3 regions of the Nocardia sp. NPDC050712 genome follow, and region 3 is predicted to be linked to each of the others. Evidence: riboswitches for the same ligand, from Rfam matches in the RefSeq annotation. Region 3 holds a riboswitch; each other region holds the start of a gene.
The links. A riboswitch is a leader RNA that binds a small molecule or an ion and turns the genes downstream of it on or off. The one in region 3 is predicted to bind cobalamin.
Positions count from the first base shown of each region.

Region 1: it holds a riboswitch for cobalamin, as region 3 does, so the genes downstream of both, AB0H76_RS26645 (CbtB-domain containing protein) here and metE (5-methyltetrahydropteroyltriglutamate--homocysteine S-methyltransferase) in region 3, are expected to answer to the same signal.
Region 2: it holds a riboswitch for cobalamin, as region 3 does, so the genes downstream of both, AB0H76_RS03340 (ABC transporter substrate-binding protein) here and metE (5-methyltetrahydropteroyltriglutamate--homocysteine S-methyltransferase) in region 3, are expected to answer to the same signal.

Region 1 covers NZ_JBFAHT010000003.1:1,338,519-1,348,145, reverse strand. Annotated here, with positions in the region: gene AB0H76_RS26665 (carbonic anhydrase) at 1-230, opposite strand, end outside; gene AB0H76_RS26660 (A/G-specific adenine glycosylase) at 334-1,224, shown strand; gene AB0H76_RS26655 (alpha/beta hydrolase) at 1,226-1,966, opposite strand; gene AB0H76_RS26650 (antibiotic biosynthesis monooxygenase) at 1,997-2,314, shown strand; cobalamin riboswitch at 2,375-2,537, shown strand; gene AB0H76_RS26645 (CbtB-domain containing protein) at 2,569-2,763, shown strand; gene AB0H76_RS26640 (CbtA family protein) at 2,754-3,530, shown strand; gene AB0H76_RS26635 (hypothetical protein) at 3,566-4,063, shown strand; gene AB0H76_RS26630 (OsmC family peroxiredoxin) at 4,117-4,557, opposite strand; gene AB0H76_RS26625 (SRPBCC domain-containing protein) at 4,649-5,095, opposite strand; gene AB0H76_RS26620 (multidrug efflux SMR transporter) at 5,113-5,433, opposite strand; gene AB0H76_RS26615 (NAD(P)H-dependent oxidoreductase) at 5,435-6,082, opposite strand; gene AB0H76_RS26610 (helix-turn-helix domain-containing protein) at 6,180-6,791, shown strand; gene AB0H76_RS26605 (ABC transporter permease) at 6,837-7,685, opposite strand; gene AB0H76_RS26600 (ABC transporter ATP-binding protein) at 7,682-8,581, opposite strand; gene AB0H76_RS26595 (histidine kinase) at 8,690-9,627, shown strand, end outside.
Region 2 covers NZ_JBFAHT010000001.1:705,609-715,235, reverse strand. Annotated here, with positions in the region: gene AB0H76_RS03350 (ATP-binding cassette domain-containing protein) at 1-827, opposite strand, end outside; gene AB0H76_RS03345 (ABC transporter permease) at 820-1,785, opposite strand; gene AB0H76_RS03340 (ABC transporter substrate-binding protein) at 1,790-3,385, opposite strand; cobalamin riboswitch at 3,402-3,600, opposite strand; gene AB0H76_RS03335 (DUF427 domain-containing protein) at 3,609-3,896, shown strand; gene AB0H76_RS03330 (NADP-dependent oxidoreductase) at 3,965-4,975, shown strand; gene AB0H76_RS03325 (DUF4822 domain-containing protein) at 5,006-5,584, shown strand; gene AB0H76_RS03320 (TetR/AcrR family transcriptional regulator) at 5,592-6,245, opposite strand; gene AB0H76_RS03315 (hypothetical protein) at 6,503-7,168, shown strand; gene AB0H76_RS03310 (hypothetical protein) at 7,259-7,462, shown strand; gene AB0H76_RS03305 (AraC family transcriptional regulator) at 7,496-8,473, shown strand; gene AB0H76_RS03300 (hypothetical protein) at 8,480-9,025, opposite strand; gene AB0H76_RS03295 (MauE/DoxX family redox-associated membrane protein) at 9,025-9,627, opposite strand, start outside.
Region 3 covers NZ_JBFAHT010000002.1:142,512-152,138, reverse strand. Annotated here, with positions in the region: gene AB0H76_RS11080 (ABC transporter substrate-binding protein) at 1-352, opposite strand, end outside; gene AB0H76_RS11075 (methylenetetrahydrofolate reductase) at 403-1,398, opposite strand; gene metE (5-methyltetrahydropteroyltriglutamate--homocysteine S-methyltransferase) at 1,479-3,743, opposite strand; cobalamin riboswitch at 3,877-4,102, opposite strand; gene AB0H76_RS11065 (alpha/beta hydrolase-fold protein) at 4,204-5,550, opposite strand; gene AB0H76_RS11060 (MFS transporter) at 5,583-6,848, opposite strand; gene AB0H76_RS11055 (alpha/beta hydrolase fold domain-containing protein) at 6,848-7,792, opposite strand; gene AB0H76_RS11050 (alpha/beta hydrolase fold domain-containing protein) at 7,806-8,810, opposite strand; gene AB0H76_RS11045 (LacI family DNA-binding transcriptional regulator) at 8,915-9,627, shown strand, end outside.

The DNA of each region.
Region 1 (9,627 bases), on a different contig from region 3:
TGGCCCGCGGTGCGCACCACGAACATGTCGCCGAGCCCTTGATCGAAGATCAGCTCGGCGGCGACGCGGGAATCGCCGCAGCCGAACAGGATCGCGGAGGGGTGCTGGCCGTCCACAAGTTTCGCCCGGTCGGCAGCCCCTTGGCTAGGATGCAACAGCGTGCCGCTTACGAAACGGTCGTTGCCTTCGCGCAGGGACTTCCAGGCACTGATCGGGTTGGAATCAGGCATACCGTTCATTGTGCACAAGGCAATGGGTTACCAGCGAGTCCGGTGCGTTACGGCACGGCAAATATCGACTCGCCGCGACGCGGCAGGGATGGTGAAGTAGGCATTGCGGGGTTCGGCGATCGACGCTGATGTGTTGCTGGATTGGTACACCGAGACCGCGCGGGACCTGCCGTGGCGGCGGCCGGGCGTGACCGCGTGGCAGATCCTGATGAGCGAGATCATGCTGCAGCAGACGCCGGTGGTGCGCGTGCAGCCGATCTGGCTGGAGTGGGTGGCGCGCTGGCCGGTGCCCTCGGCGATGGCGGCCTCGTCGCAGGCCGAGGTATTGCGCGCCTGGGGCAAGCTGGGCTATCCGCGGCGGGCCCTGCGGTTGCACGAGTGCGCGCGGGTGCTCGCCGAGCGGCACGGCGACGAGGTGCCCGCCGAGGTGGACGTGCTGCTCGGGTTGCCCGGTATCGGCGCGTATACCGCCCGGGCGGTGGCCTGCTTCGCCTACGGCCAGCGAGTGCCGGTGGTGGACACCAATGTTCGCCGGGTGGTCGCCCGGGCGGTGCACGGGCGGGCCGAGGCCGGGAATCCGGCCACCCGCGACCTGCCCGAGACCGAGGCGCTGCTGCCGGTGGAGGTCGCCGCGGCCGCGAAATTCTCGGCCGCGCTGATGGAGCTCGGTGCGACAGTGTGCACAGCGCGCAATCCGCAGTGCGCGGTGTGCCCGCTGCCGCGCTGCGCCTGGATCGAGGCCGGGCGGCCCGCTTCCGAAACAGTGCGCCGAGTGCAGAAATACGAGGGCACCGACCGCCAGGCCCGGGGCCGGCTGCTGGACGTGCTGCGCGCCGCGACCGGGCCGGTGGAGCGGGTGCGCCTGGATCTCGCGTGGACGCGGGATCCCGGGCAGCGCGCGCGGGCGCTGGATTCGCTGCTCGTCGACGGGCTGATCGAGCAGACCGAGGACGGATTGTTCGCGCTGGCCGGCGAGGGCAGCCCGGTCGCCTGAGTCAGCTCAGGCGCCGCAGGAACGCCTCTACCTCGGCGCGGTAGAGCTCGGGTTGGTCGTCGTGCACGAGATGCCCGGCATCGGGGATCAGCGCGTAGGTGGCGTTCGGGTTGCCGGCCGCCATTTCGCGCATCTGCCCCGGCGGGGTGATGGTGAATTCGCCCTCGATGAGCAGCGTCGGTGCGCGCACCGCCTGCCATTCGGTCCAGAAGTCGCGGGTGCCCCACTCCTCGGAGATGTCGCGGAAGGTGGCGACCGAGCCGTGCAGGCGGTAGCCGTCGGGACCGTGCTCGAAGGAGTTCAGGAAGTAGCGCCCGGCGACCGGGCCGAAGTAGTCCAGGACCGCGTCGGCGTCCGGGAACGGCTGCGGCCAGGCCTCGATCATGGCGGCCCAGCCCGCGGCGGTGCGGCCCTTGAAGTCCGGCGCGATGTCCTCGACCACCAGCCCGCGGACCCGCTCGGGATGCTGGGCGGCGAACACCCAGCCGTGCAGCGCGCCCATCGAGTGCCCGATCACCACCATCGGCTCGGCGACGCTCGCGGTGGCGGCGGTGAGGTCGGTGACGAAGGCCTCGGTCGTCAGCTCGGCCGGTGCCGGCCGGCCGTGACCGGCCGCGTCGAAGGTGTAGACGTGCCCGTATCCGCGCAGCCAGTCCAGGTGATCGCCCCAGGTGCGCGCACTGCCCATCAAGCCATGTAGCAGCAGGATCGGCGTGCCTGCCCCGCCCTCGTCGTACAACACCGCCCAGATTCTGCCGCATAGACTCGGGTCATGGCTGTAGTGAAGATCAACGCGATCGAGGTTCCGGAGGGCGCGGGCCCCGAGTTGGAGAAGCGGTTCGCCCAGCGTGCGCACGCGGTGGAGGGCTCGCCCGGTTTCCTGGGCTTCCAGCTGCTGCGCCCGACCGCCGGGGACAACCGGTATTTCGTGGTCACCCAGTGGGATTCGGAGGAGTCGTTCGCCGCGTGGCGCGACGGCCCGGCCCGCACCGCGCATGCCGGCAGCGGCGACAAGAAGCCGGTGTCGACCGGCGCCTCGCTGCTGGAGTTCGAGGTCGTGCTCGAGGTCTCCCCCGCCGCCGCCTCCTGAGCTGCCACGAAATGCCCGGCGAGCTGCGGCGCGCCGGGCATTCCCATATCTCGGATACGCGTGTTGACGGCAGCTGCCTGCTCCTGTCACAGTTCGAAGGACAGACGCGAGGGTGATGCGGTAATCCGGTGTGAAGCCGGAGCGGTCGCGCCACTGTGATCCATGCACCGGGTGCTCCCAGGTGCCGGGAAGCCAGACACCGGCACCCATCGCACGGACCACTCGACGGGGACGCGTATCCCTAGGAGGAATTCATGGCCATCGCGCATACCCCCACCCGGGCAACCGATTCGCTGGCAACCGTGCTGGTCACGGTAGGTGTCGTTCTTCTCGCACTGCTCACGCTGTACCTGGTCGGTTTCGATCAGGGCGCCATCTCGCGCAGCGGGATGTTCATGCATGAGCTGATGCACGACGGACGCCACCTGCTGGGGCTCCCGTGCCATTGATCGGAAGTCTCAAGACCCTGCTGATCCGTGGTCTGCTGGCCGGCTTGATCGCCGGCCTGCTGGCCGCGTCGGTGGGCTACTTCGTCGGCGAACCCAAGATCGACGCCGCCATCGCCATCGAGGAAGCCGCCGCGGCGGCCGAGTCGCCGGGCGCCGAGGCCGGTCATTCGCACGGCGACGAGGAAGAACCCCTGGTCAGCCGGGACGGGCAGAAGGGCGGCCAATTCCTGGCGCTCGGCCTGGCCGGGCTCGCGCTCGGCGCCATCTTCGCTTCGGTCGCCCATGTCGCACGGCGGCACAGCACGCTGACCGGACCGCGGCTGGCCTTGGCCCTCGCGGCCGGTGGCTGGCTCGCGATCGTCGCGGTGCCCTTCTTCAAATATCCGGCGAACCCGCCCGCGGTGGGCGACCCGGAGACGATCAACGACCGCACGCTGCTCTGGGTCGCCGCGGTGCTGCTCGGCCTGGCCGCTGTCGGCGCCGGGACCTACGTCTACAAACTGCTCGCGGCGCAGCTCGGCACCGTCCGGCTGATCGCCGGGGTGGCGGTCTTCGTGCTGCTGCTCACGCTCGGGTACGTCTTCCTGCCGGGTGTGGACGAGGTGAAGGCGGACTTCCCGCCGAGTCTGCTGTGGCAGTTCCGGGTGGCCTCGCTGGCCCAGACCGCGACCCTGTGGGCCGCGCTCGGGCTCGGCTTCGCGGCGCTGACCGAATTCGCCGCTCGCAATAGCACCGAGGTACGAGAACCGGTCGCTACCGCGGGGTGATCCGGAACCAGAACGTCGAGGGCAGTGTCGGTCTCATGACCGGCACTGCCTTTTCCGTATGGCCCCACAGTCTTTCGCTCGCACCGATCCGGGAGCCCGCACGGGCGCCGCGCTCGGTCACGCTGGCCTTCGGCGCACTGGTCGCCGCCCTGCTCGCCGGCGTGGCCGAGGCGCTCGCGCAGGCGGCGTTGATCGTGGAACGGTCCGGCGCCGATCTCGGCGGCCTGGCGACCGGTCTGGCCATGCGCGCGGTGATCTACCTCGTCGTGCTGGCCGTGGCCATCCGGATGACGCACGGCGACCGCTGGGCTCGCCTGGTCCTGACCTTCGGTCTCGGCCTGCTGGGTCTGGCCTCGCTCCTCGTGGAGCCGATCCGAGCCGTGTTGTCCGCCAACGACTTCGGTGACCTCTTCGACAACGTCACGGCCAGCGGCGTCGGCATCGCGATACTCCGGGCCGGCCACGTGCTTGCGGTGCTGATCGCGATCCCGGCGATGTACCACCGCACCGCCCGCCCCTACTTCCGCGCCTGACGCATGGCTCCCCGCGTACCCGTGGTACGCGAAGAACCAAGCGGCAGTGCGAATTACACGAGCGCGGCGTCGAGGGTGACGGTGTCGACGCCGGCCAGGGCCTTGCTCACCGGGCAGCCCGCCTTGGCGGCCGCCGCCGCGGCGGCGAACCCGTCGGCGTCCAGGCCCGATACCCGGCCGCGCACCGTCAGCTTGATCTCGCTGATCCGGAAACCGCCCGCCGAGTCCGGCCCCAGGGTGACATCGGCGCTCACGTCCAAGCTCTCCGGGGTCCCGCCCGCATTCGCGATCTGCGCCGAGAGCGCCATCGCGAAGCAGGACGAATGCGCGGCGGCGATGAGCTCCTCCGGGCTGGTCGTGCCGTCGGCGTTCTCGGCCGAACGCTTCGGGAACGACACGTCGAACTTGCCGGCGCCGGAGCTGGCCAGGTCGACCTGCCCGGAGCCGTCCTGCAGCCCGCCGGTCCAGGCGGTGCGTGCGGTACGTGTTGGCATCACGGTCCTTTCAAGGGGTTTCGATTCGTCGCCACGAACCTACTCGCCGCGATCGGTCCGCGAGGCGGTTACCGGCTTGTGGTCAGCGCGCTCACGGCGCGGTGCGGCGATCGAGTTGTTCGAGCACCCGCGGCCACGCGGCGCGATGCCGGTCGCGCGCCGCTTCGGTCGCAAAACCACTGTGCCGCAGCCGAAGTCGGATACCGCGCGGTTGGTGCACGAACTCGATGGTGACGACGGTTTCGGCGCCCTCGGTGCCGGCGGCGCCGGTCACCCAGCTGAACTCCACCAGCCGCTCCGGTTGCAGCCGCAGGAACCGGCCGTAGTGCGGGTTGCGCTTGCCCTCGTGTTCGGTCTCGAAGAAGAACGGCTCGTTCACGGCTGGCTTCATCAGCACCGATCCGGGTGCGGCGAACCAGATGTCGAAGCCCTGCGTCAGGGCGGCGTACAGCAGGCCGGGCGGCGCGGCCATCACCCGTTCGACGGTGAGCTGGTGTGGTCGGTCGGACAGATCCGGTATCCGAACTGGCTGATCCATTCGAACGACCCTACTCATCACTCCGGATTGGTCACCCGGGCCAGCACGATACCGCCGAGTATCAGGGCCAGCGCGAGCATTCGGCCCACGCTGAGCGGGTCCCGGTGCACCACGATGCCCAGCCCGATGGCGCCGAGGGCGCCGATGCCGGTGAACACCGCGTAGGCGGTGCCGACCGGCAGCGACTGCATGGCCCGGGAGAGCAGGTAGACCGCCAGCGTGCCGAGCGCGAAGCAGAGCAGCGTGGGCAGCGGCCTGGTGAAGTTCTCCGTCGGTTTGATGCTCTGCGACCAGACGATCTCCACCAGCCCGGCGATCCCGAGGACGACCCAGCTCATCTCAGTACTCCTTGCCCAGCCGCCGTGCCGCCGCGAGCGCTTCCCGGTGCGAGACGTCGTGCTGTTCACGCAGGTGCGCGAGGGCCGGATCCTGGCGGGAGTTGGCCCATTCGGCGGTGAGGAACACGGTGTCGGTGACGGCGAAATGTCCCGCGAAGAAGTCCCGCAGGTAGCGCTCCTGGTAGTCGAACCGCTCCTTCGGCGCACCCGGCGAGTACGCGCCGCCGCGGGCGGTGGCGACCACGAAACGGCTGGGCGCCAGCGACATTCGCGGGAAGGTGAGCTGGTCCAGCCAGGCCTTGAGGACGGCCGGGATCGAGTAGTTGTACATCGGGGTGCCGATCAGCACCACGTCGGCGGCGCGCACCTCGGTCAGCAGTGGCTCCACGATCGCCCAGGCGGCGCGCTGGGCCGGGGTGCGCGCGAGATCGGCCAGCCGATCGAGATCTGTTGTGCCGGCGGCGAGTACGGCATCGCACAGCTCGGTCCAGGCGGCGTCGATGAACGGCGCCGGGTCGGCGGCGAGGTCGCGGTAGCGGTAATCGCCGTCCGGATGCTCGGCCCGCCAGGCCGCGGCGAAGGTCGCCGAGATCTCGCGGCTCAGGGAGTTGGGGCGGGCGCTGGCGTCGAGGTGCAGCAGGGCGGTCATGATTCCTCCATAAGTGGACACTGTGTCCGTTTCATGCCTACGCTAGAGCAGAACCGGACACAGTGTCCACTTATTCCGGGAGGTTACGGTGAGCGCTATGAATCCAGCGGATCGCGACTTGCTCGCCGCCCCCGGCGATACCGCACCCGCCGAGCGGGCGGACGCCGCCCGCAATCGGGGCAAGATCCTCGCCGCCGCCGCCGAGCTGTTCGCGAGCCGCGATCCCCGCACGGTGACCATGGACGACATCGCCAAGGCCGCGGGCGTCGGCCGCGGGACGCTGTACCGGCGCTTCCCGAATGTCGCCGCCGTCGCGCTGCCGCTGCTCGACGAGCACGAACGCGTCATCCAGGAGCAGTTGCTCCGGGGCGCGCCGCCGCTCGGGCCCGGCGCACCGCCCGCCGAGCGGCTCGCGGCCTTCTACGCCGCCATGGTCGCGCTGCTCGACGGCCACGCCCATCTCGTGCTCGGCGCGGAGATCGGCCGGGCCCGGTTCGACACGGGCGCCTACCAATTCTGGCGGGTGCACGTCCGGGCGCTGCTGGGCGAAGCCGCTGTACCGGAGGCGGATTCGCTGGTCGAGCCGCTGCTCGCGCCGCTGGCCGCCGAGGTCTATCTGAACCAGCGCGAGCGCGGAATCGGCAACGCCGAGATCGTCGCCGCGCTGGGCCGCCTGGCGCACGCGCTCCTGGCCGCGCCCCCGCCCTGACAGCGAAAAAACCGCCGACCGCTTTCGCGGCCGGCGGTTCCGTCCTCAGACGAGGTCGCGCCTGCGCACCAGCCACAGGGTCCCCGCCGTGAACACCACCAGGTAGATCCCCAGCACCACAAGCGATTCGCCGCGCGTGAGTATGTCCAGGACCCCGGGCGTGGCCGGACCCTCGACGCTGCGCATCGCACCCGCCAGCGAACCCGCCGCCGTGCCGGGCAGATGATCGGTCACCGCGGCCAACGGGCCGAAGAGGCCCGAGACGCCCCGCAGCAGGTTCTCCACGACCAGCACCCACACCAGGCCCAGGCCGACGGCCAGCGCCGGACCGCGCGCGATGGTGCCGATGCAGGCGCCCGCCAGCGTCCACATCCCGAGAATCATGATGCCCGTGAGGATTCCGTTCACCGAGAGCGCGGCCGCGGGCAGCGCGAGCGACTCCGACTGTGACACCGCGATGAGCGAGGCCACCGCCAGGTCGGCCAGGAAGGCGGCGCAGACCAGCGCGACCACCACCAGCGCCAGGGCGACCAGCGTGCCCCCGATCGCGGTGAGCCGCGACGGCCCCTGGGTGAGCACGGTCTTCCAGGTACCCCACCCGTAGCCGCTACCCAGCACCAGCGCACCCAGAATCAGCATCAGCGCACCGCCGAACATCGCCATGCCCTGGGTGAACACCTCCGGCACCGCCGCCGGCAGCATCTGGTGCAGCAGCACGTCTTTCGGCAGATTGTCCGACATCGAGCTGCGCTCGCCGCCGGTGTAGTCCAGATAGTTGAACAGGTAGCTGAAGGTCAGGTTCAGCAGCAACCAGGTGCCGAGAATGATCCAGAACGCGGGCCACTTGCGCAGCCGCAGCAGCTCCGCCCGCGTACTCGCCAGCAAGTCCCTCATTGCACCGTCTCCAATTCCGTCAGCTCGAAAAAGACTTCTTCCAGGGATTTCTCGTCCACCCGCAGCTCCAGCAGGTCCGCGCCCGCCGCGACGACCGCGCGCGCCACCGCGGGCGCCGCCTCCGGGCCCGCCTCGATCCGGATACCGCCCGCGGTCAGCAGCGCGTTGCCGCCGACGGCCTGGCGCACCGCGGGGAAGGCCAGCTCCAGCGGTTCCGCGCGCAGCAGAAGCGAAGCGGCGCCGCGCAATTCGGCCACGGTGGACTCGGTGAGCAGGCGGCCGCCGGAGATCACGCCGACCCGGTCGCAGATCTCCTGCACCTCGCTGAGCATGTGGCTGGACAGCAGCACGGTGTGGCCGTCGCCCGCGAGAGCGGTGATGAGCGAACGCATTTCGGCCATACCGGCCGGATCCAGGCCGTTCGTCGGCTCGTCCAGGATCAGCAGATCGGGGTGCCCCAGCAGCGCCGCGCCGACACCCAGCCGCTGCTTCATGCCCAGGGAGTAGGTGCGGAACTTGTCCCCGGCCCGGTCGGCCAGGCCGACCCGGGCCAGCGCGTCCTCGACCGCCGCGCGGCCCACCCCGCGGTATCCGGCCAGCACGCGCAGGTTGTCGCGGCCGGACAGATACGGATAGAAACCGGGACCCTCGATCAGCACGCCGGTGCGGCGCACCACCTCCGGATCACCCGGCGCGTGCCCGAGTACCGTGGCCGAGCCCGCGCTGGGCCGGATCAACCCGGCCAGCATGCGCAGTGTGGTCGTTTTTCCCGCGCCGTTCGGGCCGAGAAAGCCGTAGATCTCGCCGGATTCGACGCGCATCGCGACGCCGTCGACGGCCGTGTGCGTGCCGTAACGTTTGGTCAGCCCCGCGGTGACCACGATGGAATCTTTCATACTCCGAGAATCGTCGCGCTCGGGCCGTGCCACATCCGCCGCGCGGCGACGTTCGACATACGTACTGCGGCGCACGCTGAACGGCCGTGATCCGCATAGGCTGAGGGCGTGAAGGCGCCGGACATTTCGAAACGTGGCTGGGTCGGGGATCTGGTTCTCGCGGTGATCATTGCGGCCGTGCAGGTCATGGGTGGTCGCGGCGCGAATCTGGGTCAGACCGGAGTGCAGTCGCTGGATGGGCTGGGCTACGCGTTACTGCTCGCCGGTCCGGTCGCGCTGCTGTTCCGCAGACGCGCGCCCATGGTGGTGCTGCTGGTCGTGCTCGCCGCCTGCACCCTGTACCTGAGCCTGGGGTACGGGTACGGGCCGATCTTCCTCTCGCTGATCGCCGCGTTCCTGACCGCCGCGACGGTCGGATCGCGCTGGTGGACCTACCCGATCGTGCCGCTGGGGTATCTGGCCTTCGTCTGGCCGGTACCGAGCTGGTTCGGGCACGACACCAACGGCTGGCAGGTGTTCGGGCTGCTGGCCTGGATGACGGTGCTCGTCGGCATCGCCGAGGGCATCCGGCAGCGGCGCGCCGTGCTGGACGCGCGCAGACAGCGGGCCGCGGCGGCACGCAGAGACGAGGAAGCCCAGCGCGCCCGGCGCGCCGGCGAGGAACGCCTCGCGATCGCGCGCGAGCTGCATGATGTTCTGGCGCACAGTCTTTCACTGATCAACGTGCAGTCCTCGGTGGCGCTGGAGCTGTTCGACCGCAAGCCCGAGCAGGCCGCCTCCGCCCTGGCGGCCATCAAGACCGCGAGCAAAGAGGCTCTCGCCGAGGTGCATACGCTCCTGCAGACCATTCGCACCGGATCGGTGACCGAACCCGTTGCGGAGGAGCCGGATTCGTCGGTCGACGAGTTCAGCCAGCGCCGGATGGCCCGAGCGGCGGCCCAGGAACCCCCGGCCGAACCCCGCCCCGCACCGCGAGCGCCCGCACCCGGCATCGAAGATCTGGACGCACTGCTCCAGCGCAGCCGCACCGCCGGCCTGCAGGTCGG
Region 2 (9,627 bases), on a different contig from region 3:
CCCGTTCCCGCCGCCGACCGCTCCGCTCCGGCCGCCGCGCTCCGGCGCGTGGCGAGCAGCGCCCGATCGGTCAGCATGTTGACCGACACCACCAGCACCATGATCACCAGCGCCGGTGCCAGCACCGACCACGGTTGCACCCCAAAGCCCGGCCGATTCTCGGTGATCATCAGCGCCCAGTCCGGCGAGGGCGGGCGCAGCCCGAGCCCGAGGAACCCACTCACCGCCACCATCGAGATGCACGCCGACATCCGCACGCCCGCGTCGGCGAGCAGCACCGGCCGCAGGTTCGGCAGCACCTCGACCACCGCGAGCCGCCACAGCGGTTCGCCCCGTGCCCGTGCGGATTCCACGTATCCGGTGGACGCGAGCTCGAGCACACAGGTCCGCACGATCCGGATGATCCAGGGCACCGAGGCCAGGGCGACGGTCACGACGATCGCGGCGGGCCCCGCTCCCATCGCGGTGGCGATCACCGCGAGCAGCAGGAACCACGGGATGACGACGATCGCGTCCACCGGCCGCGAAATCCAGCCGTCCAGGCCGCGCCGCAGCCCGGCGAGCAGGCCCAGCCCGAGACCCAGCGCATAGGCGATCACCAACGCGAGCACCGAGATCGACAGCAGCGGCAGTCCGCCGTGCAGCACCCGGGACAGCACATCGCGTCCCACCACATCGGTGCCGAGCGGATACCGCGCCGAGGGCGCCGCGAATGGCCGCGCGACGACCGCGGTGGGCGCGTGCGGCGCGAGCAGCGGACCGCACACGACCAGCAGCAGCACCGCCACCGTCGCGGCCGCCCACACCGAACGAAGTCGCTTACTCATGGACCGACCGCCTGGCGCGCGGACTCACCAGCAGCGTGAGCAGATCCGCGATCAGATAGATCCCGATCCCCACCGCCGCCATCAGCACGGCGGCCGATTGGAGGAACGGGTAGTCCCGAGCCTCGATGGCACGCAACAACTCCTGGGACAGGCCCGGATAGCTGAACAGCGTCTCCACCACCGCGACACCTCCGATCAACCCGACGACCGAACCCGCGAGCGGATGGATCGAGGCCGACACCGCGTTCGGCGCGACATGGCGCAGCAGCAGCCGCGGCCCGCCGACCCCGTTGAGCCGCGCGGTCCGAATGTAATTGCCGGACATGACCTCCGCGGTCTGCGCGCGCACCATCCGCACCGGATGCGGCGCCAAACCGATCACCAGGCAGCACACCGGCAGCACCAGAATCGCGGGGCGGCTCCACGGATCCGCGCCGGTCGGCAGCAGCGACACCGCGGGCAGCAGGTGCAGCGACAGCGACACCGTCGCAACCAGCAGCACGCCGAAGACGAAGGAGGGCACCGACTCCGCCGCCAAGGCCAGGGTGCTGATCACCCGATCAGTCCGACTGCCCGCGCGTGCGCCCGCGGCCAGACCGAGTGCCAGCGCCGCCGGAATCAGCAGCACCGCGGTGATGCCCGCCAGCGTGACGCTGTTGGCGGCCCGGCCGAGCAGGATGTCCGCCACCGGCCGGCCCGAGATCAGCGAGGTGCCGAAATCGCCGTGCAGGAACCCGGACATCCAGTCCGCGAAGCGAATCGGCGCGGGCCGGTCCAGGCCGAGCTGGGCGCGCATCGTCGCCAGCTGCTCCGGCGTCGGATCACCGCCGCCGGTGCGGGACAGCAATACCGTGGCCGCGTCCGAATCCAAAGCTTCGAAGAGCGCGAACACCAGCAGCGCGACGGCGGCGAGGATCCCGATCCCGCCGGCGCCGCGCCGGGCGATATATCCGAGCACGGTGTTACCGGGCGGCCAGCCAGGTGGACTGGTAATTGGCCCAGTCGTCGGTGCCGGGCACACCGTTGCGGACCCCGCCCACGTGCTTCTTGGCGGCGTCCGGTCGCTTGGCGAAGCTGTGCAGGATGTAGCCGCCCTCGTTCCAGAGTTCGTCCTGGAGTTGGAAATACAGCTCGCGCCGGCGCTGCGGATCCATGGCCGCGCGCGCCTGGGCGAATTTCTCGTCCCAGCCCGGCCGCCGCCACCCGGTGCCGTTGCTGGGCGCGCCGCTCGTCATGGTCTGGCCGTAGAAGTAGTCGAGACTGTAGTTCCACCAGCCGATATGGCTGAGCGCGGCCTTGCCGCTGACCTGCGAGAAATAGGTGTCCGCGGGCACCGATTCCAGGTTGACGGTGATACCGGCGGCTTTCGCGTGCTCGGCGAACAGGGTCGCGGATTCGAGCATGCCCGGCATGCCGTCCGCGGTCGGCAGGGTCACCGTGAGGTTCTCCCGCCCGGCCGCGCGCAACAGTTCCCGCGCCCGCTGCGGATCGTAGGTGCGCTGCGGCAGCGTGTTGTTGTAGTACGGCGCGCTGTTGCCGTAGACGTCGTTGCCGATCTCGGCGTAGCCGTAGTACACAGCCTCGACCATGGCCTCGCGATTCACGGCCAGGCGCATGGCCTGCCGCACCCGCGGGTCGTCGAACGGCGCGGTGTCCACCCGCATCTGGAACGCGCCCATCAAACCCGCGGGCGGCACCACCACCGTGGTGTCCGGATCGCTCTCCAGCGTGCGCGCCTGCAGGTACGAGATCTCATGCACCACATCGGCTTCGCCGGACAGGAAGGCGTTCACCCGCGCCTCGGTCTCCGCGATCTGGATGATCTCGACCTCGTCGAGGTGCGGCCGACCGTCCCAGTATCGATCGTTGCGCCGCAACAGGGTTCGGTCGCCCGGCGACCAGCTCTGCAACACGAACGGGCCGGTGCCGACCGGCAGGACCGAGCCGTCGATGACGCCGGTGCCGTCCTTGACGATGTAGCAGTACCAGCCCGCCAGCACCGAACCGAAGTCCGCCAGTGGCGTTTTCATCGCCACCACCACGCCGAGATCGCCGTCGGCCCGGGTGCGCGTCATGTCGACCACCGCGAGGTCACCCGAGGACTGCTTGGCCGGATCGAGCATCCGCTCGAAACTCCAGAGCACATCGCGCGCGGTCAGCGGGCTGCCGTCGCTGAACCGCACGCCCGGGCGCAGCGTGATCCGCCACTCGCTGCCATCGGCGTTGGGCTGCAACGATTCCGCCAGGCGATAGCGCAGCGTCAGGTCGTTGTTGTAGGCAACCAGCTTGTCCCACACGTTCTTCGACACCGCGCCGCCCGCCGAACTGCCGGCCCGATGCGGATCGAGCACGTCCGCACTCGCCGACCGGCCGGCGATCGCCGACCGCAACCGGCCGCCGTCGCGCGGCGGCCCCTCGGCGCCCGCCGGGCCGCTCTCGGTGCCACAGCCCGTGAGCACCGCCGTGCCGCCCAGTGCGGCGACGCCGAGCGCGCCCGCGCTGGTGAGCAGGAACTTTCGACGCCCGAAACCGGGTCGTCCCATCATGTAGTTGTTCATAGCCATCCTCGTGGGGTGATCCCGGTACCGCGGGCGCAGGTATCCTGGCTCCCGGATCAACGCTCCCCACCGGCCTTCCAACCTGGGCAGGTCGTGGCCGTAGACGGTGGATCGCTCCTCGGTGACAGTTGCGGGACAGCCCCGGATTCACACCGGTGTTCCCTACGCCGGTTGGAAACCCTACCGGCTGGCGGGCATCCGAGATCCTCGCCATAGTGGAGACATGGCAACCGCAACCTGGAACGGCGTCGTCATCGCGCAGAGCGACAAGACCGAGATCGTGGAAGGCAACCACTACTTCCCGGCCGAATCCGTGCACGCCGCGTACCTGAAGAGCTCCGAGACGCAGACGGTCTGTCCGTGGAAGGGCACCGCCGGCTACTACACGCTGGAGGTGGACGGCGAAACGAACGAGGACGCCGCCTGGTACTACCCCACGCCCAAGGAAGCCGCCGCGCAGATCAAGGATCACGTGGCGTTCTGGCGCGGGGTCGTCGTGACCGACGAGTGAGCCCGGTGCCCGGCCAGTGACTGTGTTGTTCGGGCAAAAGCCCAGCTCATAGCCCTAGGGTGGGCACTATGCGGGCGATTGCGTTCGACGAGTTCGGCGGGCCGGAAGTACTGCGGCCCGTCGAGATCCCGGTGCCCGAGCCCACCGGCGACCAGGTCCGGGTCGCGGTGCGCGCGGCCGCGGTGAACGCCTCGGACTGGAAGACGCGCTCCGGCATCCTGACCTTCGGGGACAACCGGTTTCCGCAGTACCCGGGCTGGGAGGTGGCCGGCACGGTCGACGCGCTCGGCCCCGACGCCCGCGGCTTCGCGGTCGGCGACGAGGTGTTCGGCTGGACGCAGGCCGGTGGCTACGCCGAGTACGCCCTGAGCAGTGCGCTGGCGCGTAAACCGGCGGGGCTGGACTGGGCCGACGCCGTCGCACTGCCGATCGCGGTGAACACCGCCGCGAAGGTGCTGGCCATGCTGCGGGTGCGGGCCGGGGAGACACTGCTGGTCAACGGGGCCTCGGGCGTGGTCGGCTCGATGGCGGTGCAGCTCGCGGTCGCCGCGGGCGTCACCGTGATCGGCACGGCCTGCGAACGCAATCAGGACCTCGTCCGCGCGCTCGGCGCGATACCGACAACCTATGGGGACGGCCTCGCCGATCGGGTCTGGGCCCTGGCCCCGCACGGTGTCGACGCGGTGTTCGACACCGCACAGCACGGCGGCCTGCCCGCGGCGATCGCCCTGCGCGGCGACACCGGCCGGATCATCGCCATCGCCGATTTCGCCGCCGCGCAACTCGGGGTGGTCGCCGCCGCCCTGCACGGCGTCGACGCGGTGTACGACGCCTTCCGCTGTGCCGAATCGGTAGTCGGCTACTCCGGCACCTGGCTGGGCGAGTCCGCCGCCGACTGTCCGCCCGGGCGGCCGCTGGTGGACCTGGCCGGAAAGGTTGCCGAGGATATCCGCAGCGGCAAGTTCCGCTTGGCGGGCCCGGCCCGCACCTTCCGCCTGGAGCACGCGGCGCTGGCGCATCAGGAGATGGAGCATGGTCACGGGACGGGGAAGGTCGTGCTTCTCATCAATCGGCCTTGAGTTTGCTAGTCGATAACTAGCATCGGTGCGATGACCGATAAACAGATGCTGACGAAGAAGGTCGTGGCCCTTGCCGCGGCCACCGCGACGCTCGGCCTGCTCGGTGCATGCAGCAGTGACGACACTGACGACAACAGTTCGAGCACGTCGACCGTCACCACATCGACGAGCACGTCCGCCGCGATGTCCACCGCGTCTTCGGCCCCGATGCCCTCGTCGGTCCAGCCGGGTACGCCCGCCGCGACCCTGGCCGCCACGGCCTGGGAGACGACCTCGGCGACCAACGCCTCAGGCACCGAGGTCCCGCTGACCGACGACAACGTCAAGAACTACGTCGGCTACGCCTACTTCAAGCCGGACGGCACCTTCACCATGGTCAACCTCGACGACTCCCCCAAGATGCGCGGTGACTGGACCGTCTCGCCGGACGGCAAGACCCGCACCATCGTCGTGAAGAACGAAGCCGGACAGGAACAGTCCCGGCGCACGGTCGACATCGTCGCGCTCGACGACAAGGAATTCACCTACCGCGTGTATCCCGATGCCGCCGACAAGGCCGTCTACTACGACATCATCCACACACCCACGACCCACCCGGAGCCGCGGTAGCGCGACGCTAGGCCGGGTCCGCCAGTGCGGGCCCGGCTGCCAGCGGCGGCCGCCCGCCCGCGAGGACGCGCGCCAGCGTCGCCTCCAATCCGCCGACGATGTAGGTGATCTGCCACTGCACCAGTTCGGGCGTGGCCATCTCCACCGTGGGACCGGTCCGGGACGCCTCGATAGCCGCGCCCCACATCATCGCCGCGAGCATCCGGCCCAGCGCGCCGGGATCGCGCCCCTCCCGGCGCAGCGTCTCGTCGACGACCCCGGCGATCGCCTCGATCAGGGTCTCCAGTAGTTCCCGGCCGAGCTCGGGCTCGGGCTCCCCGCCGTTGATGGCCGCGCCGACGACGCGCACGCCGTCCGGATGCTCGATCCCGTACCGCACGGCCGCGCCGAGCGCGACCTCGACCATCTCCCGGAGCGGCCGGCCCGGCAGCGTGGCGTACACTGGCAGCAGCGCCGCCCGCATGATGGCCGCCTCGCGGTGGAACAGCCTGCGGAACAGCTCGGCCTTCGAGCCGAAGTGCGCGTACAGCGTCGGCTTGGTCGAGTTCGCCCGGTGGGCAACGGCTTCCATGCTGGCCGCGCGGTAGCCGGTCTCGGCGAAGACCGCGCAGGCGGCGTCCAGTAGTTCGTCGTCGGTCGGTCTGCGTCGTGTGGGTGGCATCGGCCCCAGAATCTCATGCCCGCCGGGCTCGCCGCGCCATGTCGACCGACCGACCAGTTCAGCAATTGCACTGCAACACTGCTGAATCGGTTTATCGACCCATGCCGAAACAAATCGGACAAAGCCCGCAAGGACGGCAATATTCCGAATCGCGACCGAATCGAGTTGCGAGGCAAGAACTCTACAGATTCGGGTACCGATTCCGCCTGTCACGAGTAGCATTTCGCAGCGGCTGACCGACACAGTGAGGAATATCAGTGACCAGACCTGAGAACGAGCCGCCACCTTTCGCCCCCGCCGCTCCCCCGCCGTTCCCCGACGCGCAACCCCCGCGGCGCGGCATCGGACGGCGCAAACTGGCGGCGCTGGCGGGCATCCTGCCGCTGGGCGCCGTCGCCATCGGATCGGCGCAGCTCGCGCGCAACGCCGGTGACGCGCACTCGGCCACACCGGGTACCACCACCACGACCGCCACCCCGACAACGATCACCACCCAGACCGCGCCCGCCGCCGTCCTGGCACCGGAAATCGCGCGCATCGGCGGCCGGCACATTGCCGCACTACACGCTATTCACAATTACATGAGCCACATCTATACCTACAATCCGGTCGGGCTCGACGAATATTTCGCCGGAGCGATCGCCACCTCCACCGGCGCGTATCGGCAACAGTTGATCGATACCCAGCGCGCGACCCGTGACTATCTGGTCACCACCAACAGCCGCAGCGAGATCCTCGAATTCAATGCCGGCTTGCGGGCGGTCAACGGCACCACCGCACTCGCCGTCGGATACGTCAAACAGTCCACCACCAGCAACCTCACCGCGAGCCCCGGGATCTCCCTGATCGCGACCGTCGTGACCGCCGAGGAACAGCCCGACGGGCAATGGCTGGTCAGCGACCTCAAGCGCATCTCCACCTAGCGGCCCTGGTTTCGGCGCCGCGATCCGCGGTACCCGGGACAGAACCGCACGGCGCCACCCAGGCCCGTGCGCGAGCCCGAGGAGGATGCCATGGCCGAGAAGAGCCACCGTTCCGCCGAGACCGGCGAGTACGTCACCGAGGAGATGGCGGCGCAGCACCCGAAGACCACACTCGGGGAGGACGAGCCCCACGACGGGGACAACCGCCGCGATCGCTCCGCGATCACCGGACACTTCGTCAAACCCGACACCAGCCGGCGGCACCCGGACACCACGGTGACCGAAAACGAGTGATGCCCCGGCACTTCCGCCGCGCGAAGAGGATGTATGACAGGGCATCAGCTGGTAGATGTGCGGCGGGAGGAACTGGCCTCCCGGGACGCGGACGAAACCATCGCGTTCATCAGTCAGATGTATTCCGACAATGAGCTGCGATTCTGGAAGTCCGCGCCGCAGAGCCGAGTTCGCACCACCGCCATGGTGGCCGGCGAGGTCATGGCCACCGAGATCCGCAGCACCCTCGGCTACAGCTGCCAGATCGCGCCGCTGCGCGATCACGTCTACTTCGAGCGGACCCTGCGTGGCCGCGGCCGGTTACGCGGCGGCGGCCACGACGTCCGCCAGCAACGCAACGACGTCATGGTGTTCCCCATCGGCGCCCAGATCCTGGCCGACTGCGACAGCCACGACGTCAACATCCTGCACATCCCCTACGAGGTCCTCCTCGACGCCGCGGCCCAATCCGGCGTCGAGGCCGCCGCGTTCCGATTCACCGCCCTGACACCGACCGATCCACAGCGCGAACGCTTCTGGGGCAGGCTCTTCGACCTCACCCACCACGAACTCACCGCGCTCGAATCCCCGGTCCTCACCGGACTCGTCGTGCAGAACCTCACCCGCAGCCTCGCCGCCGCCGCCCTGGCCGTCTTCCCCAACACGACCATGGACCTGCACCTGCAACCCGGCCCCGGCACCGTCGCCCCCTCCGCCCTCCAGCGCGCCGTCGACTACCTGCACGCCAACCCCGCCCAGCCACTCACCGTCGCCGAACTCGCCGCCCACGCCGGCACCAGCGTCCGCGCCCTCCAACACGCCTTCCACAACCACTACGACACCACCCCCCTGGAATACCTGCGCCTCCTCCGCCTCGACCGCGCCCGCCAAGACCTCCTCGCCGCCGAACCCAGCGACGGACTCACCGTCGCCATCACCGCGGCCCGGTGGGGGTTCGGTCATCAGGGGCGGTTCGCGCAGCTGTACAGCAAGAAGTTCGGGCATTCGCCGAAGCAGGACCTGCGGCGCTGAGAGGTCTCAGTGCGCGGCAACCGGTTCGGCGGCTCGGAACAGGTCTTCGACGGCGTGCGGGACGAAGGTGGAGCGGACGCGGTTGTCCTCGTCCAGCAGCACTGCCAACGGGGTGCGGTCTACGCCCATGCGGTCAGCAAGTTCGCTGTCGATGTCGTGGCGGATGTCCAGCCAGGTGGGCAGCGTTCCGTCGCGCAGGATGGTCGCGGAGTCCTCGCCGGCGATCAGGGTGACGGGGAGATCGGGCGCGAGGGAGGTGGTGCGCAGGCCGTCGAGCAGCTGGTCGCAGGAGGGGCAGAAGGCGGTGGCGAAGAGCAGTAGGCGCGGGTGGCCCGCCCAGGCCGACGGGCGGGTCACGGTGCCGTCGGCGGCGTACAGGTCGACTTCGGGAAGCGAAGTGCCTTGTGCCGGTGTGAGATCCGGTGCCATCAGGTGAGCCTCGGCGCGGGCGAGCAGCGGCTCGATGCGGGTGATCAAGCCGATCAACGTCAATCCCTGTGCCACCACGAGGACGCTCAGTACGAGGATGACCATGATCCATGGCAACGACATCAGATGCTCCTGTTCGATGCTGGTGTCACCCGCAGGGCTACGGCCCATCCGATGGTCAGCAGGCGGGCCGTACACACTCCGAGTGCGGCGAGTATGACTGTCGCGACGACGTCGCCGGCCGTGCGGGCGGTGGTCGGCATCACCGCGAGCATCACGGCGGCCCCTGCGCAGATTGCGTTGCGCGCGAACAGGTTCCAGCTGATTCGTGCGTCGCCCTGACTGCCGCGGCACCCGCAGTCGAAGGATCGGCCGCGCACCAGGTTGATCGCGACCGCCGCGGCGAAGGCCCCGTACAGCACCGCTGCCGCGCTCGCTGCCCGCCCCGACAACAACAGCGCTCCCACCGCGAGTTCGGCGATCGGCAGCCCGTTTGCCACAGGTCCAACCAGGCGGGCGGGCAATACCTGGTAGCGGGCCACCGCCGTGCGCAGCGATACCGGATCGCCGAGTTTCGCGGCCCCGGCCACCAGCAGGCGGACGGCCAGCACGATCTGCAACAGCAGTTCGATAATGCCCGCACTCACGGGCACACCGACCGCCCTTTGCTGTTCTTGATATCGCGATAACAGGGGCAGGTGTCCTCGTTCCCGGACGTCCCCGTC
Region 3 (9,627 bases):
ACGGATCGTTGTCGGCCAGGCGCGGCACCTTCGCGTTGTCCGCGGCCAGCGCGGGCAGCACCGGATCGAACCAGGTGGAAGTGCCCACCATGCGGTCGGCCAGGCCCAGCGACAGCAGGATCTCGGTGGAGGCCTGGTACAGCGACACCGCCCGGGTGGGCGCCCGGTCGAAGGTGACCTCGACGCCGCAGTTCTCGAGGGTGAACGGATAGCTGGTGTGCCCGGGGCGATCCGGCGTCCCGGCGGCGCCGGTGCTCGCGGTATTCGGGGAGCCGCAGCCGGCGAGGCCGGCGACGAGGCAGCCGATGGTGCCGAGCACAGCGAGCACACGCGACGAGCGCGTCGTTGTCATGGATAAACCGTACCAATCAGTATTGTTTTGAACGGCCAGCGTGCGGGCACCTATGCGCTCAGCGGCGCGGCGGTGACCTGGTAGCCGAGGTTGGTCAGAACCTCGCTGGTGGCCTTGGCGAAGTTGAGAGTGATGAAATGCAGGCACGGCGCGCCCTCGTCGATCAGGCGCTGCCCCATCTCGGTGGCGATCTCGATCCCGACCGCGCGCACCGCGGCCCGGTCCTCCTCGGGGCCCGTGCCCGCCGCCTTGCCCAGCCTGGCCAGGATCGCCGGTGGCAAACCGCGGCCGCTGAGCTCCTCGGCACGCGCGACGGTGCGCAGCGAGGTGATCGGCATCAGCTCCGGGATGATCGGCTTGGCGCCCTGCTCCGGATCCGCGGCCACGAGGCGGTCGCGCAGGCGCAGATAGTCGTCGACGTCGAAGAACATCTGGGTGATCGAATAGTCCGCCCCGGCACGAAGTTTCGCGGCCAGGAACGCGGTATCGGCGGCCAGTCCGGGAGAACGGTGGTGGCCCTGCGGGAACGAGGCCACCCCGACCTGGAAGTCGCCCAGGTCCCGGACCATGCGCACCAGCTCCTCGGCGTACGCCACGCCGTCGGGATGCTTGCGCCATTCGCCGAGTGGGTCGCCCGGCGGATCACCGCGCAGCACGAGGATATTGCGGATGCCGTGGTGGGCGTAGGAGCCGACCAGCGCGCGCAACTCGGCGATGCTGTGGCCCACCGCGGTCAGGTGCGCCACCGGCAGCAGGGTGGTCTGCTGCGCCAGTTCGCCGGTGATGCGGGCGGTGCGATCCTTGGTGGACCCGCCCGCCCCGTAGGTCATGGACACGAAAGCCGGGTGCATGCGCTCGAATTCGCGCACCGCGCGCCACAGCCGGGCTTCCCCCGCGGCATCGCGCGGCGGATTGAACTCCACGGAGAACGGCACCCGCGCGCCGGCGTGCGTGCGCAGGTTGCGCACGACCGACGGTGCGGCGGCCGGTGAGATCCGGGCCGGGCGGCCCGAGGTCGAACGTACCCGTTCGAGTTCGGCATTCATGATTACTTCCCAGGGGGTGGAAATGACGTGGAAACCGCTGGACCGCCGGGTGTTTCCCGAGGAAACACCCGGCGGAACGCTCAGCGCAGGGCCTGTGCCGCCGCGACGAGGTTGCGCAGCGACGCCACCACCTCTTCGGTGTGGCGGGTCTTCAGGCCGCAGTCCGGATTCACCCAGAGCCGCTCGGCCGGAACGGCTTTCAGCGCCGCGGCCAGCGACCGCTCGATCTCCTCGGCGCCCGGCACACGCGGCGAGTGGATGTCGTAGACACCCGGGCCGACACCGAGGTCGAAACCGGCGGCGTTGAGGTCGTCGAGCACCTCCATGTGCGAACGCGCGGCCTCGATCGAGGTGACGTCGGCATCCAATTCCGCGATGGCGCCGATGATCTCACCGAACTCCGAGTAGCACAGGTGGGTGTGCACCTGCGTGCCGTCGGCCACGCCGGAGGTCGAGAGCCGGAACGCGTCCACCGCCCACGCCAGGTACGCCGCCTGATCGGCCTTGCGCAGCGGCAGCAGCTCGCGCAGCGCGGGCTCGTCGACCTGGATGACGCCGATCCCGGCCGCCTCCAGATCCACCGTCTCGTCCCGGATCGCCAGCGCGATCTGGCGCGCGGAGTCGGCGCGCGGCTGATCGTCGCGCACGAAGGACCACGCCAGGATGGTCACCGGGCCGGTCAGCATGCCCTTGACCGGCTTGGCAGTCAGCGACTGGGCGTAGGTGCTCCATTCGACCGTCATCGCCGACGGGCGCACCACGTCACCGAACAGGATCGGCGGGCGCACGCAACGGGTGCCGTAGGACTGCACCCAGGCGTTGGCGGTCGCGGCGAAACCGTCGAGCTGCTCGGCGAAGTACTGCACCATGTCGTTACGTTCCGGCTCGCCGTGCACCAGCACGTCCAGACCGATTTCTTCCTGGAGCGCAATGACTTCGGCGATCTCGGCGCGCATCCGGTTGTCGTACTCGGCCTGGTCGATCTGTCCCTTGCGCAGTTCGGCGCGGGCCACCCGGATCCGGCTGGTCTGCGGGAACGAACCGATGGTGGTGGTCGGGAGCAGCGGCAGATTCAGCCGTCGCTGCTGCAGCACCCGGCGCTCGTCGGCCGGGGTCCGGCTGATCGCGTCGGCGTCCAGCTCGGCCAGGCGGGCGCGCACCGACTCGACCCGCAGGCGCGGATCGGCCTTGCGGTCGGCGACGGCTGTGCGCGCGATCTCGAGTGCCTCGGCGACCGCGTCCTCGCCGTCGTGCAGCGCGGTGGCCAGCACCCGGACCTCGGCGATCTTCTCCGCGCCGAAGGCCAGCCAGCTGCGCAGGCGCGGCTCCAGATCCGGTTCGGTGTCCAGGCCGTAGGGCACGTGCAACAGCGAGCAGGAACTCGACACCGCGACCGTCGCGCCACCGGCGCGCAGGTCACGCAGCACCGGCAGGGCCAGGTCGGGATCGACGCGCCACACGTTGTGGCCGTCCACGACGCCGGCCACGATCAGGGTGTCGCTCAGCGCCGCCGCGGCCGCCACGTCGGCGGCGCCACCCGCGGCGAGGTCGATCGCGATGCCGTCGACCCCGGTCTCCGCCAGCGCCGGCAGCACCGCACCGAGGCGGCCGAAGTAGGTGGCGACCAGCAACGCGGGCCGGGACATGGCCGCGGCCAGCCGCCGATAGGCGGTGTAGACCGTGGCCTGCTCGGTGTCGCTCAGATCGGTGACGAGCGCGGGCTCGTCGAGCTGCACCCATTCCGCGCCGGCCGCGGCCAGCTGCCCGAGCAGTTGCTCGTAGAGCGGCAGCAGATCGGGCAGGCGGTCCAGCAGATCGCTGCCGTCGACCGACTTGGCCAGCTTCAGGAAGGTGACCGGGCCGACCAGCACCGGCCGGGCCGGAATCCCCAGCTGCCGCGCCTCTTCCAGCTCGGCGAGCAGCTTTTCCGGATGCAGCGCGAAGGCCGTCGTGGCGGCGAGCTCGGGCACCAGGTAGTGGTAGTTGGTGTCGAACCACTTGGTCATCTCGAGCGGCGCGACGTCGGCGGTGCCGCGCGCGGCGGCGAAGTACCGGTCCAGCTCGTCGTCGATCCCGGCGACCCGCTCGGGCAGCGCGCCCAGCAGTGCCGCGGTGTCGAGCACGTGGTCGTAGTAGGAGAAGGTCCCGACCGGAACCGAATCCAGGCCCGCGTCCCGGGCGGCGGTGAGCGCGACGGTGCGCAGGCCGGCGGCGACCTCGTGCAGCGCGGCGGCGTCCAGGCGTCCGGCCCAGTACGCCTCGACGGCGCGCTTGAGTTCCCGGTGCGGGCCGATGCGCGGCAGTCCGAGGACCGTGGCGGTGAAGATGTTCTGCGGGTTCGGCATTGATGAACTCCATGGTCAGCAGCTGATGGCCGCCGCCCATCACGAGCGCACGCACGAGGAGCCCACACGCACTACCCGTGCCCGGGTCTACTCGGCGCAACGCCCAATCCACGAGGCGACAACCGCCGGATACGGCGTATCCGGCACAACGGGCAGGTCTTCGGACTCGCGTGCGTCGGCCCGATACTCGGGTCGGCCCGGATTCGAATCCCGGGATGCCTACTGACCGTCGCTTCCCAGGCTGTGCCCAGTGCGTTGTTGACGGCTGTCGTTCACGCTCACCGCTGCGGGACAGCCCCGGATTCTCACCGGGTTCCCTCTAACCCGATCGCGTGCGAACACGCTTTCGGGCTTCGACGCCGACGAATGGGTCAGGGGCTCCTTCGACACCACCACGGCGAACCAGCTGCGACGGAGGAATATACCGGATGCCCGGATTCGGCTGCACCGCGCGCCGGTCTCAGCCGATCCGCACGGTCGCCGTTCGCGTCGCGCCGGCCGCGCCGGGACCGAATTGCTGCTGCCAGGCGGGCGGGCCAAGCTCGACGACGAAGGTGAGCCGGCCGTCCGAATCCGCGGACACGTCCGCCGGCGTGCCATCGACCGTCACCGTCGGTGCGCCGGATCCGCGCGGGAGCGGCGGCGTCGTGATCGTGGTCCGGCCGGAGCCGGTGATCGTGAGCCCACCGGAATCGGCCGCGGCGAGGTCGAGGAATTCGACCGCGCGCCGCGGATCGGCCCGCACGGACCAGCCCCAGACCTCGAAAGCCGGCTCGATCGAACGGAAGTCGAAGCGCTCGGGCACCGCGGGCGGGTCGGCGAAGACCTGCTCGAAGCGCCGGGTCGCCTGGCGTATCTGCGCTTCGAACAGCGCGACACCGTGGCAGCCCCACGGCATATCCACCCAGTGATGCGCGATGCCGTGCGCGCTCAGCACCGCGTGCATGCTCGAGCTGGGGGGATGGACGAGCTCGCGCTCCAGCGCACAGCCGATCGACGCTTCGACCGGCGTCTCGCCGTGGGCCGGATCGTAGACGCCGTTGCCGGTGTAGAGCTGGAGATCGACGCCGCGGAGATTTCCGGCCAGATCGGCCGGATTGTGTCCACGCCAGCGGATCTCCTCGGTCGCGCGCGGTCCGTAGATCGCGTCGGGCCGCCCGCCCTGAATGAGCGGCGCTTGGGACAGCACATTCCAGGTGATCGGCAGATTGGTGTCGGGTACGCCGGACAGGCTCGCCGCCGCGACGAACCGATCCGGATGCCGGGCGCTGAGCAGCATCGTCCCGAAACCGCCCATGGATTCGCCCATGATCGCGCGATGCGCGCGGTCCGGGACGGTGCGAAAGTTCGCGTCGACCAGGGGAATGAGCTGCTCGATCACGAACGACTCGTATTTCGGCGAACGGTCCGCGTCGTTGTCGAGCCAGTCGGACCAGAATCCCGCGTCGCCGCGCGGCGCGACGACGATCGACGGGTACGAGGCGGTGTTCGCCTCGCCGTCGTAGGTGGCGCGAAAGGTGGTCTGGTCGTGGCCGGTACCGGCGAGGTAGTAGGTCACCGGCCAGCGTTGCGCGCCGTCCGCGCGATATCCGGCCGGGAAGGTCACCTCCACGGGCACCGGGTCGGCGAACGCGTCCGTCGCCACGGTGAGGCCAAGGGTGCGCTCGGTCAGCCACTGCCGGTCGACGATCGAGACGGCCTGCGGCGGGGGCGGCTGGGCAGCAGCGGGCGCTGCCGCGAGCGCGATGCCCACGCCCGTCGCGGCGCACAGCCGGTGCCACGACCGCGCGAAAGTTGGTGCGGGCATAGGTAACTCCTTCTTCTTGCCCGGCCGGGCGATCAGCGCACGGACCGGATCGGCAGGACCGCGAGCCCGCCGAGCACCGCGGCGACGACGGCGCCGAGAAACAGTGCGGTGTAGTTCGGTCCCGCGTCGCCGAGGGCGAGCAGCGGGGTGGCCACGGCGGGCAGCAGCAGCTGGGGCAGCTGATAGGACAGCGCGATGACGGCCAAACCGGTTCCGGCGTCGGCCGATTCGGGCAGCAGCTCGGTCATCATGGCGACGTCGACGCAGACGAACGCGCCCTGCCCCATGCCGATCAGGGCCACACCCACGACAAAGGTGGTGAGGTCGTGGGCGACCATCGCGACCGCCAAGCCGAAGGCGGTGAACAGCGCCGAGGAATACACGATCGGCTTGCGCCGCCCGGTGCGATCGGAGATCCAGCTGAACGCCACACTGGTGCCGATACTGGCGGCGAACAACACCCCGGCGGCCATGCCCTGCGCGGCGGTGGCGTCGGCGGCGGACAACCCGAGCCGGTCGGTGAGCAGGTAGAGCAGGTAGGTCGCCACCGAGACCAGCGCCATGGTGACCAGCAACCGGCACAGCCACGCCCACGCGAAATCCGGGTGCCGCACCGGGTTGATCCAGTAGCTGCGCACCAGGCTGCGCCAGCCCACCGGCACCGGTTCGGTGCGCACGATGTCACGCAGTACCGCGACCATGCCGATATTGGTGACGAGCGCCAGCACCGCGGGCACGCCGAACCAGTACACCGGGTTGCCGGGCAACGCGCCCACCAGCCAGCTGCCCAGGGCGGGCGCGAGCCCGGTGCTCATCCCGAAGGCGGCCGCGACCCGGGCCCGGATCCGCGCCGGAATCTGTTCGGCCAGTAGCGCGTTGAGCGCCATCGTGGTGGCGCCGAACCCGGCCTGCGCGACCGCCCAGCCCGCGATGATCACCGGAATCGTCGGGGCGAACGCGAGCACCAGCATGCCGAGCGCGCTGATCAGCGCGCCGCCGAGAATGAAGGGCCGGCGCATGCCCGCGCGGGCGGTACAGACGTCGCTGAGGCGGCCGAGCGGGGCCGACACCAGGATGATCACGATCCCGCCGACCGCGACGGTCAGCGACAGCGTCTGGGACTTGTGGTCCGGGTCCAGCTCGGACAGGCGCAGCGGGATGCTGACGAAACCCGCGGACAAGACGGCGAGCGCGGCGCCGAGATAGGCCAGCACCAGCATCGGCAAGAACAGCCGGGGCTGCGGTCTGCCCTGGAACGCGGCGGCGCGCGGCAGGGACAGCGGTTCCAGCTCCGGCATCAGCCGTGCAAGGTGCGCAGGGCCGCCACCACCACGGCACCCGCCGTGCGCGCGGTGAGCGATACCCGCTCGAACAGCGCACCGCCGTGCGGCAGACCGAGCAGCTGGATCGCCGAGACCGGGACGCCGGCGTCGGCCAGGGCGGCCGCGTAGTCCGCGCCGTCGCGACGGATCGGGTCGCACTCGGCGGTCAGGATGTAGGCGGGCGGCAGCCCGGCGAAATCCTTTGCCCGCAAAGGTGATACGAGTGGGTTGCGCCGATCCGTGCCGTCGGGCAGATACCAGCGCAGAATCATCGCCAGCGCGGCGAGTTCCGCCTCGGGGGCTTCGCTCAGATCACGTTCCGCGGGATCGTCGGTCAGGTCCAGGAAGGGCACCTCGAGGATCTGGAGCGCCAGGTGATGCTGTGCCCGTTCCCGATTGAGCAATGCCAGCGCGGCCGCCAGGTTGCCGCCCGCGGACTGGCCCCACAGCGCGACCCGCGCCGGATCGAGACCGAGCGCGCCGGCCTCCCGGATCAGCCAATCCAGCACGGCGGAGCCCTGTTCGAGCGCCGCCGGGAACGGATGCTCCGGCGCGAGCGCGTAAGACACCGCGGCCACGACCACCCCGGACTCGGCGGCCCGGCGGGCGCACTGGGCGTCGACCGCCGGGTGGTGCAGGCCGCCTTGACTGAAACCGCCGCCGAAGAAGAACAGGCACACGGGGTGCTCGGTGGCCGTCGCGTCCGGGTAGTACAGGCGCACAAGAACATCCGGGTAACCGGCGACGGCGACCAGATGCTCGCTGGTCCGCACCGCGTCTCCGGGAAGGCCGAGATGCGGGAAGATCGCCTGCTCGAAACCGATGGCGCGCCTGCGCTGCTCGTGCGGATCGGAGCTGGGTTCGGGCAGGGGGATGCCGAGTTCGGTCAGCGCGCGAACGATGGTGGCGTCGAGGGGCATGGTGGAGTTCCGTTCACGAGGAGGTGGCGGCGGCCGCGGCGGACCGGCTGCGCAGGAAGGTGCCGATGCGCCGCTGCCATTCGCGGGCGACCGGGGAGGTTGCGGTGAGCGCGCCGCTGCCGTGCAGTTGCCGGGGCGCGCACCAGGTGCGTACCGGCACGCCGGCCGCGGCGAGGCGCGCGGCGTAGGCGGTTCCGCAGTCGCGCAGCGGGTCGAATTCGGCGGTGATCACCAGGGCGGGTGGCAGATCCGTCAGATCGGGGACATCCGCGGGTGCGGGCCAACCGCCGGCTGTCCCGGGGGCGCCGAGGTAGGCCGTCCGCAGCGCGGCGAGCTCGCCGCCGAGGTCGTTGAGTTCGCAGTAGTCCCGGTAGGACTCGTCGTCCTCGATGTGCAGATCGGCCGCGGGCACCTCGAGCACCTGGTGGTCGAGCCGGATGCCCTGATCGCGGGCGTGCACCGCGACCAGCGCGGCGAGATTGCCGCCCGCCGATCCGCCGCCGACGCCGATGCGGGCCGGATCGATCCCGAAGTCGGAGGCCTGGTCGAGCAACCAGCTCAGGGCATCGAGACCGTCCTCGACGGCCGCCGGGAACGGATGCTCGGGCGCGAGCCGATAGTCGACATCGAAGATGTCCACGCCACCGGCCATCGCGCGGGTGCGCCACAGCCGGTCGTTGATCGACTCGTGCACGCTGCCGAGCACGAACCCGCCGCCGTGGAAGCCGAGATGCGCGGTGCGGGGCCCGTCCCGGCCCGGCGGCCGATAGTGCACGACGGTGATCTGCCCGGACCGGGTGGGCACTCGGTACTCGCTCACTCGGCAGTCGGCCGGACCCGGCGCGGTGAATCGCCGGGCGAGCGCGTCGGAGAGTTCGAGCGCCGCCGCCCGGCGCCGCGGCCAGTCCGATGTGCGCAGATCGCTCAGGCCCGCCGCGATCTCCGCGGCGGCCGCGAGCCAGTTCAGCACGGGCTGATCGCAGCCCGCCAGACGAGCCAAGCGCAGGTAATCTGGCATTCAACCTCCATCGAAGTGCTTCTACGAAGCACTGTAAAGCCGAATGTGACGCGCGTCAACGGCCGCGGCCGGAGACCGCCCGAGCCGTGGATTAGGGTGAGGACGTGGGGAATTCGAGCGTGACGATCTACCAGGTAGCCCAGGCGGCCGGTGTCAGCATCTCGACGGTGTCGCTCGCGCTCAACCACCCCGACCGGGTCAGCTCGGCCACCCGCGACCGGATCATCGGCATCGCCGGCGAACTCGGCTACCGCCCCGGCGCGACCGCGTCCGAGCGGGCTCGCCGCCGGGTCGGCCGCATCGCCGTGCTGGCGCCGTTCAGCAGCTACGAGACCTACCGCACCCGGCTCATCGGCATCCTCGACACCTTCGGCCCCGACGACGTCGAGGTCGTGGTGCTCGACGCGCCCTCGGCCGCCGAGACCAGCACACCCCTGCTGGAAACGCTGCCCGTCCGCGGCGACATCGACGGACTGCTGATCATGGGCGTTCCGCTCGGCGAGCAGGGCGCGGACCGGCTGCGCCGCTGGGGGCCGCCCACCGTGCTCGTCGATACGGCCCATTCGACCTTCAGCACCGTCACCTTCGACGACGAGCAAGCCGGCTACACCGTGGCCGCCCACCTGCTCGACCGCGGCCATCGGCGCCTGGCCTACCTGCACGAACCGCAGCGCTCGGGCGGCTTCGTCTCCGCGGGCATGCTGCGCCGCGACGGGATCCTGCGGGCCCTGCGCGCGGCGCAAGACGCCGAGTACGACGAGTTCACCCTGCCGGTCAACCACTTCGACGCGGCCCGGGAGTTCGCCGCCGAGTTCAC